Regions from separate parts of the Phytobacter sp. genome, predicted to be linked through region 2. Evidence: predicted binding sites of a transcription regulator. Region 2 holds the regulator's gene; each other region holds the start of a gene.
What was found. The regulator LexA, encoded in region 2, represses DNA repair genes until DNA is damaged. The targets are predictions, from matches to a motif close to TNCTGTATGTACATACAGNA.
Positions count from the first base shown of each region.

Region 1: a site for LexA is predicted at 3,446-3,465, ahead of sulA (SOS-induced cell division inhibitor SulA). Genes of this name have one in related genera too.
Region 3: a site for LexA is predicted at 4,627-4,646, ahead of uvrB (excinuclease ABC subunit UvrB). Genes of this name have one in related genera too.

Region 1 covers NZ_JCACPZ010000004.1:419,735-425,907, forward strand. The annotation lists gene AC5JPW_RS06085 (YccF domain-containing protein) at 64-510, shown strand; gene yccS (YccS family putative transporter) at 526-2,655, shown strand; gene AC5JPW_RS06095 (TfoX/Sxy family DNA transformation protein) at 2,649-3,269, opposite strand; gene sulA (SOS-induced cell division inhibitor SulA) at 3,487-3,987, shown strand; gene ompA (porin OmpA) at 4,354-5,409, shown strand; gene matP (macrodomain Ter protein MatP) at 5,472-5,924, opposite strand; gene AC5JPW_RS06115 (AAA family ATPase) at 6,108-6,173, shown strand, end outside.
Region 2 covers NZ_JCACPZ010000004.1:1,997,828-2,004,000, reverse strand. The annotation lists gene plsB (glycerol-3-phosphate 1-O-acyltransferase PlsB) at 1-2,042, opposite strand, end outside; gene AC5JPW_RS13515 (diacylglycerol kinase) at 2,172-2,540, shown strand; gene lexA (transcriptional repressor LexA) at 2,649-3,263, shown strand; gene AC5JPW_RS13505 (CsbD family protein) at 3,524-3,733, shown strand; gene zur (zinc uptake transcriptional repressor Zur) at 3,837-4,352, opposite strand; gene AC5JPW_RS13495 (conjugal transfer protein TraF) at 4,629-5,939, shown strand; gene dusA (tRNA dihydrouridine(20/20a) synthase DusA) at 6,023-6,173, shown strand, end outside.
Region 3 covers NZ_JCACPZ010000004.1:649,336-655,508, forward strand. The annotation lists gene eptA (phosphoethanolamine transferase EptA) at 1-587, shown strand, start outside; gene pmrA (two-component system response regulator PmrA) at 584-1,264, shown strand; gene pmrB (two-component system sensor histidine kinase PmrB) at 1,267-2,337, shown strand; gene uvrB (excinuclease ABC subunit UvrB) at 2,529-4,550, opposite strand; gene AC5JPW_RS07090 (ABC transporter ATP-binding protein) at 5,300-6,022, shown strand; gene bioD (dethiobiotin synthase) at 5,964-6,173, opposite strand, start outside.

The DNA.
Region 1 (6,173 bases), 1.6 Mb from region 2:
TCCAGTCTAAAAAATCATTACAATTGACCAAAACATTCACTGAATGGATTACAGCGAGGTGTTATGCGTACTGTTTTGAATATTCTTAACTTTGTTCTTGGCGGCTTTGCCACCACATTGGGTTGGCTAATCGCTACTGTCGCCAGCGTATTGCTGGTCGTAACGCTGCCTTTAACGCGTTCCTGCTGGGAAATCACCAAACTGTCATTAATCCCCTGGGGCAATGAAGCTATCCATGTGGATGAACTGGAGCCGGGTGCTAAAAATTCGTTGCTTAATGCCGGCGGTACGGTGCTGAACCTTGTCTGGTTCGTGCTGTTCGGCTGGTGGCTCTGCGTGATGCATATCGTTGCCGGTATTGCGCAATGCATTACCATCATCGGCATCCCTGTGGGGGTGGCAAATTTCAAGATTGCCGCCATTGCCTTATGGCCAGTAGGTCGCCGCGTCGTCCCGGTTGAGGTCGCACGCGCCGCTCGTGAAGCCAATGCCCGCAGACGCTTTCAGTAACAGGATGCAGAGCCGATGCTAAGTCCCCTGCTCCGTCGCTATACCTGGAATAGCGCCTGGCTGTACAACGTGCGCATTTTCATTGCCCTCAGTGGGACAGCAGCCCTGCCCTGGCTGTTGGGGGAAGTGAAGCTGACCATTCCGCTCACATTAGGTGTGGTCGCAGCCGCGCTGGCCGACCTTGATGATCGTCTCACTGGCCGACTGCGTAACCTTATCATCACGCTGATTTCCTTTTTTATCGCCTCGGCCTCGGTTGAGCTTTTATTCCCCTGGCCATGGCTGTTTGCACCAGGGCTTGTGCTATCGACTATCGGCTTTATCCTGCTGGGTGGACTGGGGCAGCGCTATGCGACTATCGCATTCGGTGCATTACTCATCGCTATCTACACCATGCTTGGCGCGTCCCTCTACAGCGTCTGGTATCAGCAACCACTGCTCCTTTTGGCGGGTGCGGTCTGGTTTAACCTGCTTACTCTGGCTGGCCATTTGGTCTTCCCCATTCGCCCGTTACAGGACAATCTGGCACGCTGCTACGAGCAGCTTTCGCATTATCTGGAACTCAAATCCCGCCTGTTTGACCCGGATATCGAAGATGAAAGTCAGGCTCCTTTGTACGAACTGGCGCTGGCAAACGGGCAACTGGTTACCACGCTTAATCAGACCAAAGCGTCTCTGTTGACACGTCTGCGTGGTGACCGGGGACAACGCGGCACGCGCAGAACCTTACATTACTACTTTGCAGCCCAGGACATTCATGAACGTGCCAGCTCATCGCACATCCAGTATCAAGCGCTACGCGAGCATTTTCGCTACAGTGATGTAATGTTTCGCTTCCAGCGTCTTATATCGCAACAGTCTCAGGCTTGTGCGCACCTCGCCCGGGCCATATTGCTGCGAACCCCTTATCAGCATGACAACCGTTTTGAGCGTGCTTTTATTCATCTTGATGCCGCACTGGACAGGATCCGGGCCAGCGGCACTACACCCGCCGCACAACTTAAAGCACTCGGTTTTCTGCTGGATAATCTGCGGGCTATCGATGCCCAGCTGGCCTCAATTGAATCCGGTCAGCCGCAAACCTCGTCGCTTAACGAAACGGAAAATATGTTGGCAGATGACAGCCTGCATGGAATGAGCGATATCTGGCTGCGTCTGCGCAATAACCTCACACCAGAATCCGCGCTTTTTCGTCATGCCGTGCGCATGTCTGTCGTGCTCTGTGTAGGGTATGCCGTCATTCAGGCGATGGGGTTGCATCATGGGTACTGGATTTTGCTCACCAGTCTTTTTGTCTGCCAGCCAAACTATAATGCCACGCGTCATCGCCTAACGTTGCGTATTGTCGGCACTCTGGCAGGCGTTGCCCTCGGTTTACCGGTACTTTATTTTGTCCCTTCACTCGAAGGACAACTGATTCTGATTGTCATCACGGGTGTGCTCTTTTTTGCCTTTCGCCTGGTGCAATATGCGCAGGCAACCATGTTTATTACGTTGCTCGTCCTGCTCTGCTTCAATTTGCTCGGTGAAGGGTTTGAAGTCGCCATCCCTCGTGTCATTGATACATTGATCGGCTGTGCTATCGCGTGGGCTGCGGTGAGTTTCATCTGGCCGGACTGGCGTTTTCGCAATCTCAAGCGTGTTACCGAACAGGCCGTTAATGCCAATTGCCGCTACCTGGATGCCATTCTTGAACAGTATCATCAGGGACGAGATAACCGACTGACGTATCGGATTGCGCGCAGAAATGCCTATAACCGCGATGCTGAGCTGGCCTCCGTGGTCTCCAATATGGCCTCGGAGCCAGGTACCTCCGTTGAACAGCGTGAAGTGGCCTTCCGGTTGCTGTGCCTGAACCATACTTTTACGAGTTATATTTCAGCTCTGGGTGCCCATCGCGAGCAGCTGACGCATCCGGCCATACTCCGGTTACTGGATGATGCCGTATGCTATGTCGATGACGCGCTACATCATCAGCCTGCCGATGAGGAGCGCGTGCAATTGACGCTGGCAGACTTGTCACGACGTATCAGACATCTTGAACCTCGCCCGGACAGTAAAGAGCCCCTTGTACTGCAGCAAATTGGGTTATTGATCGCCTTGCTGCCTGAGATGTGTCACTTACAACAACAGGTTGTTCAGTGATGCTCCCATGCCTTGCTGTCTAAAGCATTATACCAATCTATCAGCTCCTGACGTCTCTGCGTCGGGAGTGCTGCCTCATGTAAACCAAAAATTGCGCCTTCAAGAGCAAATAACACCTTTATTCCCAAATGCTTATTCATCTTTTTTATCCTTAGCCAGCAGTCTTTCGCCCCCAGCATACGCAGCATTTCAGCATCCCTGACACCAGCCTCACAAAGCAAAGTCTCCAGTTGAAACGTGAGATTCGGCAAATCCTTAAGTCGCAACATAGATTTACGGTGCTGTATTTCCGAACGTGCGGCATTGAGTGAATAGGATGAAAGTCGTACGAGCAAAGGAACATCCTGCCACAGGGACTCATCGACATAATAATAATTGAGCGACACATCCCGACCACGCTTCTTGTATGTCAACAACGGAGGCTGGCGTTTCACTGTATAAGGTGCACTTTCTTCACACACCCGCAAGTACAATTCTCCCTCCGACACCATTGCAAAGACGACGTCTTCAACCGCCAGACTGTAGCCGCCAAAGAGAGCACGGGACTGAACCTTTCCCAAAGAAGAGAGATATTCCTGCGATAAATAGATCCTTTGATAGGATAAGCTTTTCATGATTATTTCCTTTTAAATCATGGCTTAATACAGCATCTTTGTTAACGGATCCGTTAAGGAGGAACATAGGGAAGTGCACGACACTCAGCAAGAGAATTTTACTGCTGAAGATAATTAGGCTACAAAATTGCGAGGCTCTTTCAGAAAATGAGGTTGATCTTTGAACGCTACAGGGTTACTGTATAAACATACAGTAACCACTAGGGCTGGGTTGATCATGTACCATTCATTAAGCCGTGCAAATCGTTCAACACAATTTATTTCTGCGCCTCGTGCGCAAACCATCGATTCCCCGACAGGGCTTATCAGTGAGGTGGTTTATCGCGAAGACCAGCCCGGAATGACACAACTGCTGCTGCTACCCCTGCTCCAACAGCTGGGCCAGCAATCACGTTGGCAGCTATGGCTCACCCCCCAGCAAAAGTTGAGCCGAGAATGGGTTCAGTCTGCAGGTCTTCCTTTGGCCAAAGTGATGCAGATTAGCCAGCTTTCACCTGACCTCACGCTGGAGTCAATGATTAGGGCGCTGCGCACAGGGAATTACAGTGTGGTAATTGGCTGGCATGCCGACGAACTGACCGAAGACGAGCATCAACAATTGACTCTGGCAGCAGAAGAAGGGAATGCGATCGGATTTGTGATGCGTCCTGTTCGTCTCGATCAACAGGGAGCGAGACAGCATTCTGGGATAAAAATTCACTCAAATTTGTATCATTGAGTAAAATTAGGATAAATCCTGGGATTAATTTTACTTCTGGCCCACTCTCCAGAGGAATCAACTAAATACCGCGCCAGGTCATGTCTCCCGCGCCTCGCGGCGATTTCGGGCTGGCGATTCCTTGCACATATTTGTTAAATAATGTGTATACAAAGCCTTTTTTTTCATATGCCTGACGGAGTTCACACTTGTAAGTTTCCAACTACGTTGTAGACTTTACATCGCCAGGGGTGCTTGGTCTAAGCCAAAGATATCGTGAAGATATCTGCTGAGTAACAAGTGAGCAATGCCCCCGGTGAAGGATTTAACCGTGATTTCTCTTCCGAGATTTCCATGGCGATTTTTGGATGATAACGAGGCGCAAAAATGAAAAAGACAGCTATCGCGATTGCAGTGGCACTGGCTGGTTTCGCTACCGTAGCGCAGGCCGCTCCGAAAGATAATACCTGGTATGCAGGTGGTAAACTGGGCTGGTCTCAGTTCCATGATACCGGCTTCATTCCTAACGACGGCCCGACTCATGAAAGCCAGCTGGGTGCAGGTGCGTTCGGTGGCTATCAGGTTAACCCGTATGTTGGTTTTGAAATGGGTTACGACTGGTTAGGTCGTATGCCTTACAAAGGCGACACCGTAAACGGTGCGTTCAAAGCTCAGGGTGTTCAGCTGACCGCTAAACTGGGTTACCCAGTAACTGACGATCTGGATATCTACACCCGTCTGGGTGGTATGGTATGGCGTGCAGACGCTACAGCTAACGTCGCTGGCGATCGCTTCAAAGATCACGACACTGGTGTTTCCCCAGTATTCGCTGGTGGTGTTGAGTGGGCAGTTACCCGCGATATCGCTACCCGTCTGGAATACCAGTGGGTTAACAACATCGGTGATGCAAACACCGTTGGTACCCGTCCGGACAACGGCATGCTGAGCGTAGGTGTTTCCTACCGTTTCGGTCAGCAGGAAGAAGCTGCTCCGATCGTAGCTGCTCCGGCTCCAGCCCCAGCTCCAGAAGTACAGACCAAGCACTTCACTCTGAAGTCTGACGTTCTGTTCAACTTCAACAAAGCAACCCTGAAACCTGAAGGCCAGCAGGCGCTGGATCAGATGTACAGCCAGCTGAGCAACCTGGATCCGAAAGACGGTTCCGTAGTTGTTCTGGGCTTCACTGACCGCATCGGTTCTGACGCTTACAACCAGGGTCTGTCTGAGAAACGTGCTCAGTCCGTGGTTGACTACCTGATCTCCAAAGGTATCCCGGCTAACAAAATCTCCGCACGTGGCATGGGTGAATCCAACCCAGTTACTGGCACCACCTGTGACAACGTGAAAGCGCGTCCTGCGCTGATCGATTGCCTGGCGCCAGACCGTCGCGTAGAGATCGAAGTTAAAGGTATCAAAGACGTTGTAACTCAGCCGCAGGCTTAAGTTTCAGTCTTATAAAAAAACCCCGCATTGCGGGGTTTTTTATTGCCTGTAAAACAATCGTATTATTCTTTACCCAACAATGCCTGCAAATCCTGCTTCAAAAAGGTCATTGTGGTTGCGTATTTTTCTTTGTGTTCAGCATCTTCGATGAGCTGCACAACGGTCTCTGAGAGAGTTTTTCCCCGACGCTGAGCCAGGCCTGCAAGACGTTGCCAGACAACAAATTCGAGATCGATAGACTTCTTACGCGTGTGCTGGTGTTCAGCATTGAAATGACGCTTACGTCGTGCACGTATGGTCTGCTTCATCCGGTTGATCAGCATTGCATTCATATGCTTTTCAATCCAGGTGTTCACTTGAACCGGTTCATTCTCGAGGGTCAGCAATAAATCGACAGCCTCTTTTGCTGCGCTGGCTTCGATATATCGCGTGATAAGCTCACCCTCTCGGTGCTTTTTCACCAGATACTTCCACTTCCAGCCGCTTTCAAGATTTTCGAGTTGTTGATATTTCATTGCGCTCTCAACGTTACCGTGTAACTCTGTTCAGAATATCAGTTTTTTTCTTCTCTGCTGAAAAGAAATCATATTCTGCGCACGCCAGCGCCATTTCATCACCGTGAAAACGACTAATCCGTGTGTGCAGCCCGGACGTTTACGGTATAATCCCGCCCTTTACATCAGACTAAAAAAACGACTTTGACCATTACAAAACTTGAATGGAATGAACTGATTCCTGATATCGATAGTTATCAGGAGATCTTC
Region 2 (6,173 bases):
ATGGTCACCAGGCCCTGGCGCAGCATCTCCTGAGCCAGGCTATCCAGCACGCCCGCCAGTTCCTCTTTCTCCCACCGCAGGAACAGCTCTGCTTTCAGCATCGGGTAGAGCAGCTCAACATGGCGCAGCATCTCGTCCTGAGAAATATGACGATGCTGAGTGATGATGGCGGCCATCAGCGACGGCAGCATCAACATATGGGCGATGTTGTTGCGGTAGTAGGTCATCAGTACAGCCTGCTCGCGCGGCAGAATGATGATGTCGCCGATGGTGTCTTTCTCTACCTCGAACTTGTTCATCTGCAATGCGTGCGCGATAAGCTCAGCGGCGCTGGCAGTCGGCACCGTAGAGTCATCAGCGTAAGGCACGTTACGCATCAGGTTCAGGTAGCAATCCAGCTGTTCCGTAAGTTGTTCACGGGTCAGCGAACGCTGGCGTGAAGCGAGCAGAGCGGTACAGCACAGGTTCATGGCGTTTGCCGCCCCTGCGTTGTTAATGCGCACCATCAGGTCAGCCGCGATAGCATTGACCGCCGGCGTCAGCCAGGCCGGGCGCACGGCTTCGATAGGATCGATAGACTCGCGCCATTCCGGCACGCGCTGGTTAAGGTAGTTCGTCAGCGAAATAGGTTCGCCGAAGTTCACGTAACCCTGACCGAGGTTACGTAGCTTGCTTAAGCCACGCACCATCTGCATAAAGCCTTCTTTCTCTTTCGTCGCCCCACGCAGCTCTTTAGCGTAGGTACCGACTTCCATCACGTGCTCATAGCCAATGTAGATTGGCACCAGCGTGATCGGACGGGTGCCGCCGCGCAGCATCGCCTGGATGGTCATCGACAGGGTACCTGTTTTCGGATCCAGCAGACGGCCAGTACGTGAGCGCCCACCCTCGACAAAGTACTCAACCGAATAGCCGCGCTGGAACAGCTCGCCCAGATATTCGCGGAACACGGTGGAATAGAGCTTGTTGCCTTTGAAAGAGCGGCGAATGAAGAACGCGCCCAGACGGCGGAAAATCGGACCTGCTGGCCAGAAGTTCAGGTTGATACCGGCGGCGATATGCGGTGGCACCAGTCCCTGGTGATACAGCACGTAAGAGAGCAGCAGGTAGTCCATATGACTGCGGTGGCAGGGCACATAGACAATTTCATGGCCGTCATGAGCCAACTGGCGCACGCGCTCGGCGTTGTGCACGTTGATGCCCTGATACAGGCGGTTCCAGGTAAAGCTCAGAATACGGTCGGAGAGACGGATCATCTCGTAAGAGAAGTTCGCCGCAATCTCTTCCATCAGGGCAATCGCGTTTTGCTGCGCCTTGTCATGGGAGATTTTTTTGCTGCGTGCTTCGTCTTCAACAGCGCGGGCAATCGCTTTGGACGCCAGTAGCTTGTTAAACAAGTCCTGACGGGCAGGCAGACGCGGACCGACCGCCGCAAGACGCTGGCGGGCAAAGTGCATGCGTGCAACTCGCGCCAATTTCTGGGCGATAATTTTATCCGTACCATGCTCAGTGGCCATGCGGCGCAGTGAGACCGGCGGAGAGAAACGCACAAAGCTGTCGCGCCCGAGCCAGGAGATCGCAAAGAATTTCTGAATGCCGTTAAGCATACGCAGCGGCGGATTCATCTCGCCTTTCTCGCGACCCGGCGAACGACCGAACATCATCGAAACCGGCACCATTTGCACATCCAGGTCAGGATGGCTGCGATGCAGGTCGAGATAATCATGGAACAGCTTGATGGACTCTTCTTTCGGTGTATACCAGGTAAATACGCGTGGTCCACCGTGAATGAAGATATACCGCGGCAACTCCACGCCGTCGATCTCAAGCGGCTCCAGCGGGTCGGGCAAGTCGTGTGCCAGACATTGAGCGCGTAACGTGAGTAAGTCAGCCTTCGAGTTATAAGGCAAAACGTACATAATAGGGCGTGAGGTATCGAGCCCCAGTTCCTGTGCGGGTTCCGCAGGGATAGACTTACTTTTTACCAGCACGCTTAATGGTAAATTAAGTAATTTGTAGTAAATTCGTGGCCAGCCGGACATAAACGATGTAAAGCCTCTGGTTAATAATGCCAATGCGCCGCAAGAATATCAGAAAGCGCGCACAAATTCTTTTGTACCTCTATAACCTTACATAGAGATTGATGCTCATTACATAAAAAGGTTCTTTTAATGGCCAATAACACCACTGGCATTACCCGCATCATTAAAGCGGCCGGTTATTCATGGAAAGGCGTCCGCGCAGCCTGGATAAACGAAGCTGCCTTTCGTCAGGAGTCCGTTGCGGTCATTCTGGCAATTATTATCGCTTGTTTCCTTGATGTCGACGCCATCACCCGCGTATTGCTGATCGGTTCGGTGGCACTGGTCATGATCGTTGAAATTCTTAACAGCGCGATTGAAGCGGTCGTTGACCGGATTGGTTCGGAATTGCATGAGTTGTCCGGGCGCGCGAAGGACATGGGCTCAGCGGCGGTACTGATGACCATTCTGGTTGCACTCTTTACCTGGGTTTCACTGTTGTGGGGCCATTTTCGATAAGCCTTCCAGAATTGCGCTAACTGCTGGTTTTTTGCGTAATTTTGGTTTCAAAATCGCCTTTAGCTGTATATACTCACAGCATAACTGTATATACACCCAGGGGGCGGAATGAAAGCATTAACGGCCAGGCAGCAAGAGGTGTTCGATCTCATTCGTGATCGAATCAACCAAACGGGCATGCCGCCGACGCGTGCGGAGATCGCGCAACAGTTGGGGTTCCGTTCCCCAAACGCAGCTGAAGAGCACCTGAAAGCGTTAGCGCGTAAAGGTGTACTTGAGATTGTTTCTGGTGCGTCCCGCGGCATTCGTTTGCTGTTGGACGTCGCAGAAGACAATGGTTTGCCGCTGGTTGGGCGTGTAGCGGCAGGTGAGCCGTTGTTGGCGCAGCAGCATATCGAAGGTCACTATCAGGTTGATCCGTCCTTGTTCAAGCCAAATGCCGATTTCCTGCTGCGCGTTAGCGGCATGTCAATGAAAGACATTGGTATTATGGATGGCGATCTGCTGGCAGTGCATAAAACTCAGGATGTGCGTAACGGCCAGGTGGTTGTTGCACGTATTGATGATGAAGTCACCGTCAAACGACTGAAAAAACAAGGTAATACCGTTCAGTTACTGCCTGAAAACAGCGAATTTTCCCCGATTGTTGTGAATCTGCGCGAGCAGAACTTTACGATTGAAGGTCTGGCTGTTGGTGTGATTCGCAACGGTGAGTGGTTGTAATTCCTCTTCATAACCGTGGTTCAGCGTCCCGCTGCCACGGTTTTGTTTTATAAAACAAAATCTTAAATAACCTTCATCCTCAGCGCCTCTCCCAATCTGTTCGATTTACCTTCTTATAATTGTCTTTTGAATGGTTAAAAATTCCGAATAAATCCTCTGCAGTATGATCCCTGACTACAATTATTCTCACGTTCAGGATATTCAGAACGTAACGACGGACGATGATTCGCTATTCACAACCGAACGATGAGGACATGACTATGAATAAAGACGAAATCGGCGGTAACTGGAAACAGTTCAAAGGTAAAGCGAAAGAGAAGTGGGGGAAACTCACTGATGATGACATGACCGTCATCGAGGGTAAACGTGACCAACTGGTAGGTAAAATTCAGGAAAGATACGGCTACGCAAAAGATCAGGCGGAAAAAGAAGTTGTTGACTGGGAAACCCGCAACGAATACCGCTGGTAGCCTTCAAACCCTCTGAATATGCATTGAAGTGACTACCCTGCCCGACGGTACATGGACGTACCACCCTCTTAACACAACGAATTGAATGCACTCTCAACCGCCACTAGCGCGGTTTTTTCTTAACCAGAATCGAGTGATCGTGGTGACATTCGCCCTGGTGACGACAAGCTTCCACTTCCGCACATTTGGAACACAGACCATGTGCTTCAATGACATTATGGCGTAAGGCAAATCCTAATTTTGCAGCCAGTGAATGCATAATATCTTCCACCCCTTCCGCTTGTTCTTCTTTCACGACGCCGCAGCGATCGCAAATAAACATGGCCGATGTATGAGTTGGCTGATCAAAAAGATGGCACAACACATAGCTGTTAGTAGACTCCACTTTGTGCACAAACCCCTGCTCCAGCAGGAAGTCCAGCGCACGATAAACGGTGGGTGGTTTTGCCTGGGGTTCACTCTCGCGCAGCAGGTCCAGCAAGTCGTAGGCACTGATTGCCCCTTCCTGCAAACTCATTAACCGCAGAACCTCGAGGCGCTGAGGAGTCAGGCGCACATTGCGCTGCACGCACAGTTTTTCGGCCTGCGCTAGCATCTCTTGCGAAGTGGTCTTTTCCATTGTCGTCCTCTCATTTCCCGGCGGCATAATCTCTCACTTTACCATGTTCTGCTCTAAACGCCGAGATCGCGCGCAGATGCCGCTCACTTTCACATTCGCGGTACGTCTTCTATAAATAATGAAGGTCATTTCTTATAACTATAAATTTCTGCCGACTTTTGCGTATTTGGCAGAAATAGCCATTTTTCCAATGTTATTCGCAGCAATAGAGCATTCCCGTTGATGTAAAAAAGAACGGGGCATAGAAAAACTCATCTGACTACGAGACACATAATTGTGAAAAACAAACTCAAACTTTCAGTGGTCGCTATCGCTGTCTCCTTTTGCGTGGCAAATCAAGCGGGGGCAGCCAATACCTGGGCGGAGGCACGTAGTGATGCTATGGGTGGTACCGGCGTCGCTTCGGCAAGTTATGGCAGTGGGGCGCTGATCAACCCTGCGCTTCTGGCAAAAGCAAAACCTGATGATTCTGTCACCGTCATCTTGCCGAGTATCGGTGTGCAGGTGACTGACAAAGACGATCTGCGTAACGAGATTGACGATATCAACGACAAAATCGACGGTTATAAAGATTTTGTCGATAACCTGACACCCGCACAGGTGCTGTTGAATCCTGCTGCGGTTGTTGATGAATTCCAGAATGCTGCCGGGGATCTGGCGGATGAACTGCAATTCCTTAAAGGCAAAACGGCGCAGGCAAAAGCCAGTGCGGGTATTGCGGTCAGCATTCCAACCGATGTGGTTTCCATGGCCTTTGTGACCAAAGCGCATGCTCATGCACGCGTCAGCACATCGGTTGATCAAAACGATATTAATTACCTGCGTGGTATCCAGAGGAGTGATACCACTGCGCTGACAGAGGCAGGCAGTGCCGCACTGTTAGGCAGCGATGAGATTACACGTCATCTGAATTCAACCGCTTCCGGGCGCGCGGCGATTGTCTGGGATTACGGTATTGCCCTTGCGCATCAGTTCGACGTGGGAGGCATACCGCTGTCGGTTGGCGTGACACCTAAACTGCAAAAAACCTGGGTCTACAATTACACGACCTCCATTTATGATTACAACAGTGATGACTGGAACAACGATCGCTATCGTACCGATGACTCCGGTTTCAACGTAGACGTCGGCCTGGCAGCAGATCTGACCGAAAACATCACCGTAGGCTTGACCGGCCAAAACCTGGTCTCACGTAATATCGATACCAAAGATATCCGTATCGAAAACGGCATGACGGGTGAAGTCAGAAACTACAAAGACACCTATCAGATAAGCCCACTTGTCACTGCAGGGGTCGCCTGGCAGAACGAACTGCTGACCCTGAGTGCCGATGGCGACCTGACGGAAACCAAAGGCTTTAAGAGCGAAAAAAATTCCCAATACGTTGGAGTGGGTGCCGAAGTTCGTCCGCTTAGCTGGCTGGCTGTTCGTGCGGGTTACCGTGCGGATGTCAAAGGGGATGACAAAAATGTCTTCACAGGCGGTGTCGGTTTCGCACCGTTCAATAAAGTACATGTCGACCTGATGGGTCTTGTGGGCGAGGACCAAACCTGGGGTGCAGGCGCACAGCTTAGCGTGACGTTCTGATCCCTCACCGGAGGCCTCGCGCCTCCGGTTTTTCTTTGTGCTATAGTAGCGCCCCATTTTTCCGTAAAGCTTATTTATTCGCCATGTCGCCAGAAATTCAGCCCGCTGCTTACCCTGCCCACCGCTTTTCCATCGCGCCGATGCTCGACTGGACGGACAGGCATTGCCGTTACTTCCTGCGCCAGCTTTCCCGCCATACGCTGCTCTACACCGAAATGGTGACGACAGGGGCCA
Region 3 (6,173 bases), 1.3 Mb from region 2:
GGGAATGTGTGGATGAGGTGTTATTCCACCAGCTTGATGATTACATCAATAACTTGCAGCAGGACGGCGTTATCGTATTGCACACCATTGGCAGTCATGGCCCGACCTATTTTAACCGTTACCCGCCAGCGTTCCGTAAATTTACGCCGACCTGCGACACAAACCAGATTCAAACCTGTTCTCAAGAGCAACTGGTCAATACCTACGATAATACAATTCTATATGTGGATTATATTGTCGATAAGACGATTAAATTACTGCAAAGTAAGCAGGATAAATTTACGACCAGCCTGGTCTACCTTTCCGATCATGGCGAATCGCTGGGCGAAAATGGTGTCTATTTACATGGATTACCCTATTCCATTGCTCCGGAAACCCAAAAACATGTGCCGATGCTGGTTTGGCTCTCTGACGATTACCAGAAACGCTATGGCATAGATTATCCGTGCCTGCAAAAAGAAGCGCAGCAGAAAAATGTATCGCAGGATAATCTTTTCTCGACCATGCTGGGATTAACCGGGGTTGAGACGAAGGAATATCGTGCGCAAGATGACCTTTTGACCACCTGCCGTGGGGAAGCAAAATGAAAATTTTGGTCGTAGAAGATGATGCACTGCTGCTTCAGGGGCTGATGCTGGCGATGCAAAGCGAAGGTTATGTGTGCGACGGTGTCTCAACTGCACATGAAGCCGGGTTAAGCCTGGCGACCGGTCATTATAGCCTGATGGTGCTGGATTTGGGTCTGCCCGATGAAGACGGCCTGCACTTTTTACAGCGCGTGCGCCGGGAAAAATACAGCCTGCCAGTGCTGATCCTTACTGCCCGTGACACGCTTGGAGACCGTATTGCAGGCCTCGATACCGGGGCCGACGATTACCTGATCAAACCTTTTGCGCTGGAAGAACTCAACGCGCGAATTCGGGCATTACTGCGCAGACATAACAATCAGGGCGACAATGAGATTATCAACGGTGATCTGACGCTAAATGTGACCCGGCGCCAGGTCTGGCGTGACGGTATCCAGGTCGAGCTCACGCCGAAAGAGTACGCCCTGCTCTCACGTCTGATGCTGAAAGCTGGCAGCCCGGTGCATCGTGAAATTCTCTACAACGATATCTATAGCTGGGACAACGAGCCAGCCACCAACACATTAGAAGTGCATATCCATAACTTGCGCGACAAAATTGGTAAAACACGTATCCGCACCGTTCGGGGCTATGGCTATATGCTGGTCAGTGCAGAAAGACAGGATCAGGTAGGGTGAACATGAATGTCAAAGGCTGGACGATGCGCCGCCGACTGGTCCTGACCATCGGCGTGATTCTGGTATTGTGTCAGCTCGTCAGTGTTTTCTGGCTCTGGCATGAAAGCAAAGAGCAGATCCAGCTGTTGGTGGAAAGTGCGGTTCATAATCACAACAACCACAAGCATATTCAGCATGAGGTGCACGAAGCCGTCGCCAGTTTACTGGTGCCAAGTCTGTTGATTATCGGCCTGGCACTGCTGATCTGTTTGCAAGCCATTAAAATGATCCTGCGTCCGTTATCAGAGTTGCAGCGAGAACTTGACGCCCGTACACCCGATAACCTTGAACCTATCGCCCTGAACAACTCGGTGCAGGAAGTCCAGGCCGTTGAATCAGCCATCAACCAACTGGTGGGGCGCCTGACATTGACACTCGACCGTGAAAGGCTTTTTACGGCAGATGTGGCTCACGAATTACGTACCCCCCTCGCAGGCTTGCGCTTGCACCTCGAATTAATGTCAAAAACGCACGACCTGAACGTTGCGCCGCTGATTCAGCGACTCGATCAAATGACTGAAAACATTGCGCAGTTGCTTCAACTGGCTCGTGTGGGGCAATCCTTCTCTGCGGGAAGCTATCAGCAAGTGATGCTAATGGCGGATGTGGTCCTGCCGGTCTGGGGCCAGTTGGATGCCATGCTGGCGGAAAGAGAACAGGTTCTACTCCTGCCTGAAAGCAACCAGGACGTGGCGGTAGCCGGGGATGCTACGTTACTGCGCGTGCTGGTGAGAAATCTGGTAGAGAATGCGCACCGCTACAGCCCTGAGGGATCCACGATTCGTATCTGCATTGAAGGTGATGATTTCCCGATACTGGCGGTCGAAGATGAAGGCCCGGGCATTGATGAGTCGCGCAGTGGTGAACTGAGCAAGGCGTTTGTCCGCATGGACAGCCGTTATGGTGGTGCAGGTCTGGGGCTCAGTATTGTCACCCGTATTGCCCAACTGCATGATGCTCAATTCTTTTTACACAATAAAAAACCCACACCTGGCGTACGGGCATGGGTTAAATTCAAACCAGTTGTGCGTTAAATCGTGCTCAGTAGCTCAGGATCCAGGCGTGGCTAAAAGCAATAATAATCGCCATTGAGAGTGCAACAGCCAGGTATTGATACAGATTTTCTTTTTGCATTTCGAAATCTCCTGAATTTTGCTACGGAGATTATCGGAACTACCTTAAGCAAACATTAAGGCCCGCTCACGGAATCGTGACGGGCCTCATATCATGAGACGGTAATAAACAGTTCCCGCAGTTGATGCAGCTTGTCACGACATTGCGCGGCTTCCTCAAATTCGAGATTCTGCGCGTGTTGCATCATCTGCCCTTCGAGCTCGTGAATTTTTTGCTGCAACGCTTTTGGCGTCAACGCCATTTCCACTGCTTCGGCCTGCGCTGGTGTCCGCGACTTACCTCGCCCTTTGGCTTTGGTTTTCGCCAGGTTTTCCCCGAGGCTCAGGATATCCACCACTTTCTTATTCAGGCCCTGCGGCGTAATGCCGTTATCTTCGTTGTACTTCTGTTGTTTCTCACGACGACGTTCAGTTTCGCCAATAGCACGAGCCATGGATGGCGTGATTTTATCGCCGTAAAGAATCGCCTTGCCGTTAATGTTACGCGCCGCACGGCCAATGGTCTGAATCAGTGAGCGCTCGGAGCGCAGGAAGCCCTCTTTATCAGCGTCCAGAATCGCCACCAGCGACACTTCCGGCATATCCAGACCTTCACGCAGCAAGTTAATGCCGACAAGCACGTCGAATTCCCCAAGGCGCAAATCGCGGATAATTTCCATACGTTCCACGGTATCAATATCCGAGTGGAGATAACGCACCTTCTCGCCATGCTCTTCAAGATACTCGGTCAAGTCCTCTGCCATGCGCTTGGTCAGCGTTGTGACCAACACCCGTTCGTTAATGGCTGAGCGTTTGCGAATTTCGGAAAGCAAATCGTCAACCTGGGTCGCCACCGGGCGCACCTCAATAATCGGGTCGAGCAAGCCGGTAGGTCGCACGACCTGGTCAATAACTTCATCACCTGATTTTTCCAGTTCATAATTACCCGGCGTCGCAGAAACGTAGATAGTCTGCGGAGCCAGCGCTTCGAACTCTTCAAATCGCAGCGGGCGGTTATCAAGGGCTGACGGTAAACGGAAGCCGTACTCCACGAGCGTCTCTTTACGCGCCCTGTCGCCTTTGAACATGCCGCCAATTTGCGGAATAGTGACGTGGGATTCATCAATCACCAGCAGGCCGTCGGCAGGCAGGTAATCAAACAATGTCGGTGGTGGCTCACCAGGGCCGCGCCCGGACAGATAGCGCGAGTAGTTTTCAATGCCCGAGCAATAGCCCAGCTCGTTCATCATCTCAAGATCAAACTGGGTACGCTGGGTCAAACGCTGCTCTTCAAGCAGTTTGTTGTTGTCCATAAGCGACTTACGGCGAACCGCCAGCTCATCTTTAATCTCTTCCATTGCCTGCACAATACGCTCACGCGGGGTGACGTAGTGCGTTTTGGGATAGACGGTAAAGCGCGGAATAACGGATTCCACATGTCCGGTTAACGGATCAAACAGCGACAACCGCTCTACCTCTTCATCAAACAGCTCCACGCGAAGGGCAATATCGTCAGATTCCGCCGGGAAGATATCGATTACCTCTCCGCGTACGCGGAAGGTACCGCGCTGGAAGGCCTGATCGTTACGGGTGTATTGCAGTTCTGCCAGGCGGCGTAGAATGGCACGTTGATCGATGATCATCCCGTTCGTCAGGTGCAGCATCATCTTCAGATACAAATCAGGGTCACCCAGACCATAAATCGCCGATACAGATGCCACCACAATGACATCCCGGCGCTCAAGCAAGGCTTTGGTCGCCGACAGACGCATCTGTTCTATGTGCTCATTTACCGAGGCATCTTTTTCGATAAAGGTGTCTGAGCTCGGCACATAGGCTTCCGGCTGATAGTAGTCGTAATACGAAACAAAGTACTCCACCGCATTTTCCGGGAAAAACTCTTTCATTTCGCCATACAGCTGGGCAGCCAGGGTTTTATTGGGTGCCAGCACCATCGTCGGGCGCTGCAAATCTGCAATAACATTGGCCACGGTGAACGTTTTACCTGAACCGGTAACGCCCAGCAGCGTCTGATGCGCGAGCCCATCTTCAAGGCCCTCTTTCAGGCGACGAATAGCCTCAGGCTGATCGCCAGAAGGGCGAAAAGCAGAATGCAGTTTTAACGATTTACTCATGGACAGCTACCTGATGAAGGAATGAGCGGGCAGGAAAGTAATTTTACTCACCGCGACGAGAATTGCCAGTCATTAATACTGGATGAAAAAACAGTGGCGATATCATGAATCTGTACTAGCACGAGGGTCGACATCACCTGCTCACCGTCAAAATGCGCCAGGGCGGAATAAAACACCTGTCGAAATGGGTTATCCCCAGAACATTTCGTTTTTTAACACTTGTCAAGAGATGTAATGAAAGTTTTGTGGCAGTGGGTGACACTTTTCTTACAACCATTGCTTTTATTTAATTATTTGAAAATAAAGATTATTTTATAAAAGCCGCCTTTCGCATCAATTCATGCGCAAGCCGCGTGTTTACTCGCTTGTCGCACTTTTTCTAACTCTAATACACAAGGTTATCCACAGGAATAGTGGATAACTGCTTCCAGGCCGTATGCACCGCCAGCCCACAGATTGTTAACAACCCGTGATTTCGCCGCCGTAAAAATTTTTTATCACTTATTTTCGCAGAATAACTGCTAACGAAACGGCAAAACGTCATGAGATCATGCTCACATTTACCCATTTTTCTGCACCAGAATACCTCAGATAAAGCACTGACAAAGTGCACGGATTTTCAACAGTTTTCCTTAAATCGGGTTTTAAATACCTGTTTCATCAGTGGACTCTGAAAACGAGACAGCTTTGGTAAATTGGCAAGCCTTTTGCACCTGTTTTCTGACCTCAAAGAGAGAAAGGAGCAGGTTATGTTGAGTTTACGTTCGGTGAACCAGTACTACGGTAATCAGCACACGTTGTGGAACGTCGACTTCGATTTAGTTCCCGGTACCTGTACCTCTGTAATTGGTCTACCAGGCATGGGAAAGACAACGTTGATCAACTGCATTACCGGATTTTTGCCCGTCGAGAGTGGCAGTATGGTGTGGCAGGACGCGAGCGGGCCGCCGCAAGATATGCTGCATTTGCAGGCTGAACACCGCAGCGCGATGGGGATCGGCTATGTCCCCCAGGACAGGCGAATATTCTCCCAACTGACAGTGGAAGAAAACCTGCACATCGCCCTTCTGGCAGGCGCAGCACCACGCAACGCCGTTAGCAGCGAGATATATGACCTTTTCCCGGAGTTATATGCGTTTCGTCAGGTGAAAGGGGCTGGGTTATCGGAAGATAATCAATATCAGTTAGCAATGGCGCGGGCGATGGTCAACCGCCCGCGTTTATTGATTCTTGACGAGCCGACCCGGGGCCTGGGTCAGGCATTTATTCACAAACTCGGCAATTTAATTGTCCGGCTGAATCAGGATCTGGGCATGACTATCCTGCTGGCTGAACAACACCTGAGCTTTATTCGTCGGGTGGCCGACCGTTTTTGTCTGCTACACCGGGGACGCAATGTTGCCGAAGGTGACGTTAAGCAACTGGATGACGGACTTCTGTCGCACTGGATGACGCCGGAGTCAGTACGCTGAGATCGAGATAATGACCGTTATTTGCCTCATCCGGCGCGTGTGAAAGCCAGGGGATCTCCCCAAGCATCGGGGCTTTTATCACGCGCCGCAGCGTGGCAATGTACTCACTGTGTCGCCTTCCCGGCGGCTGGACATCATTGGCAATCCACCC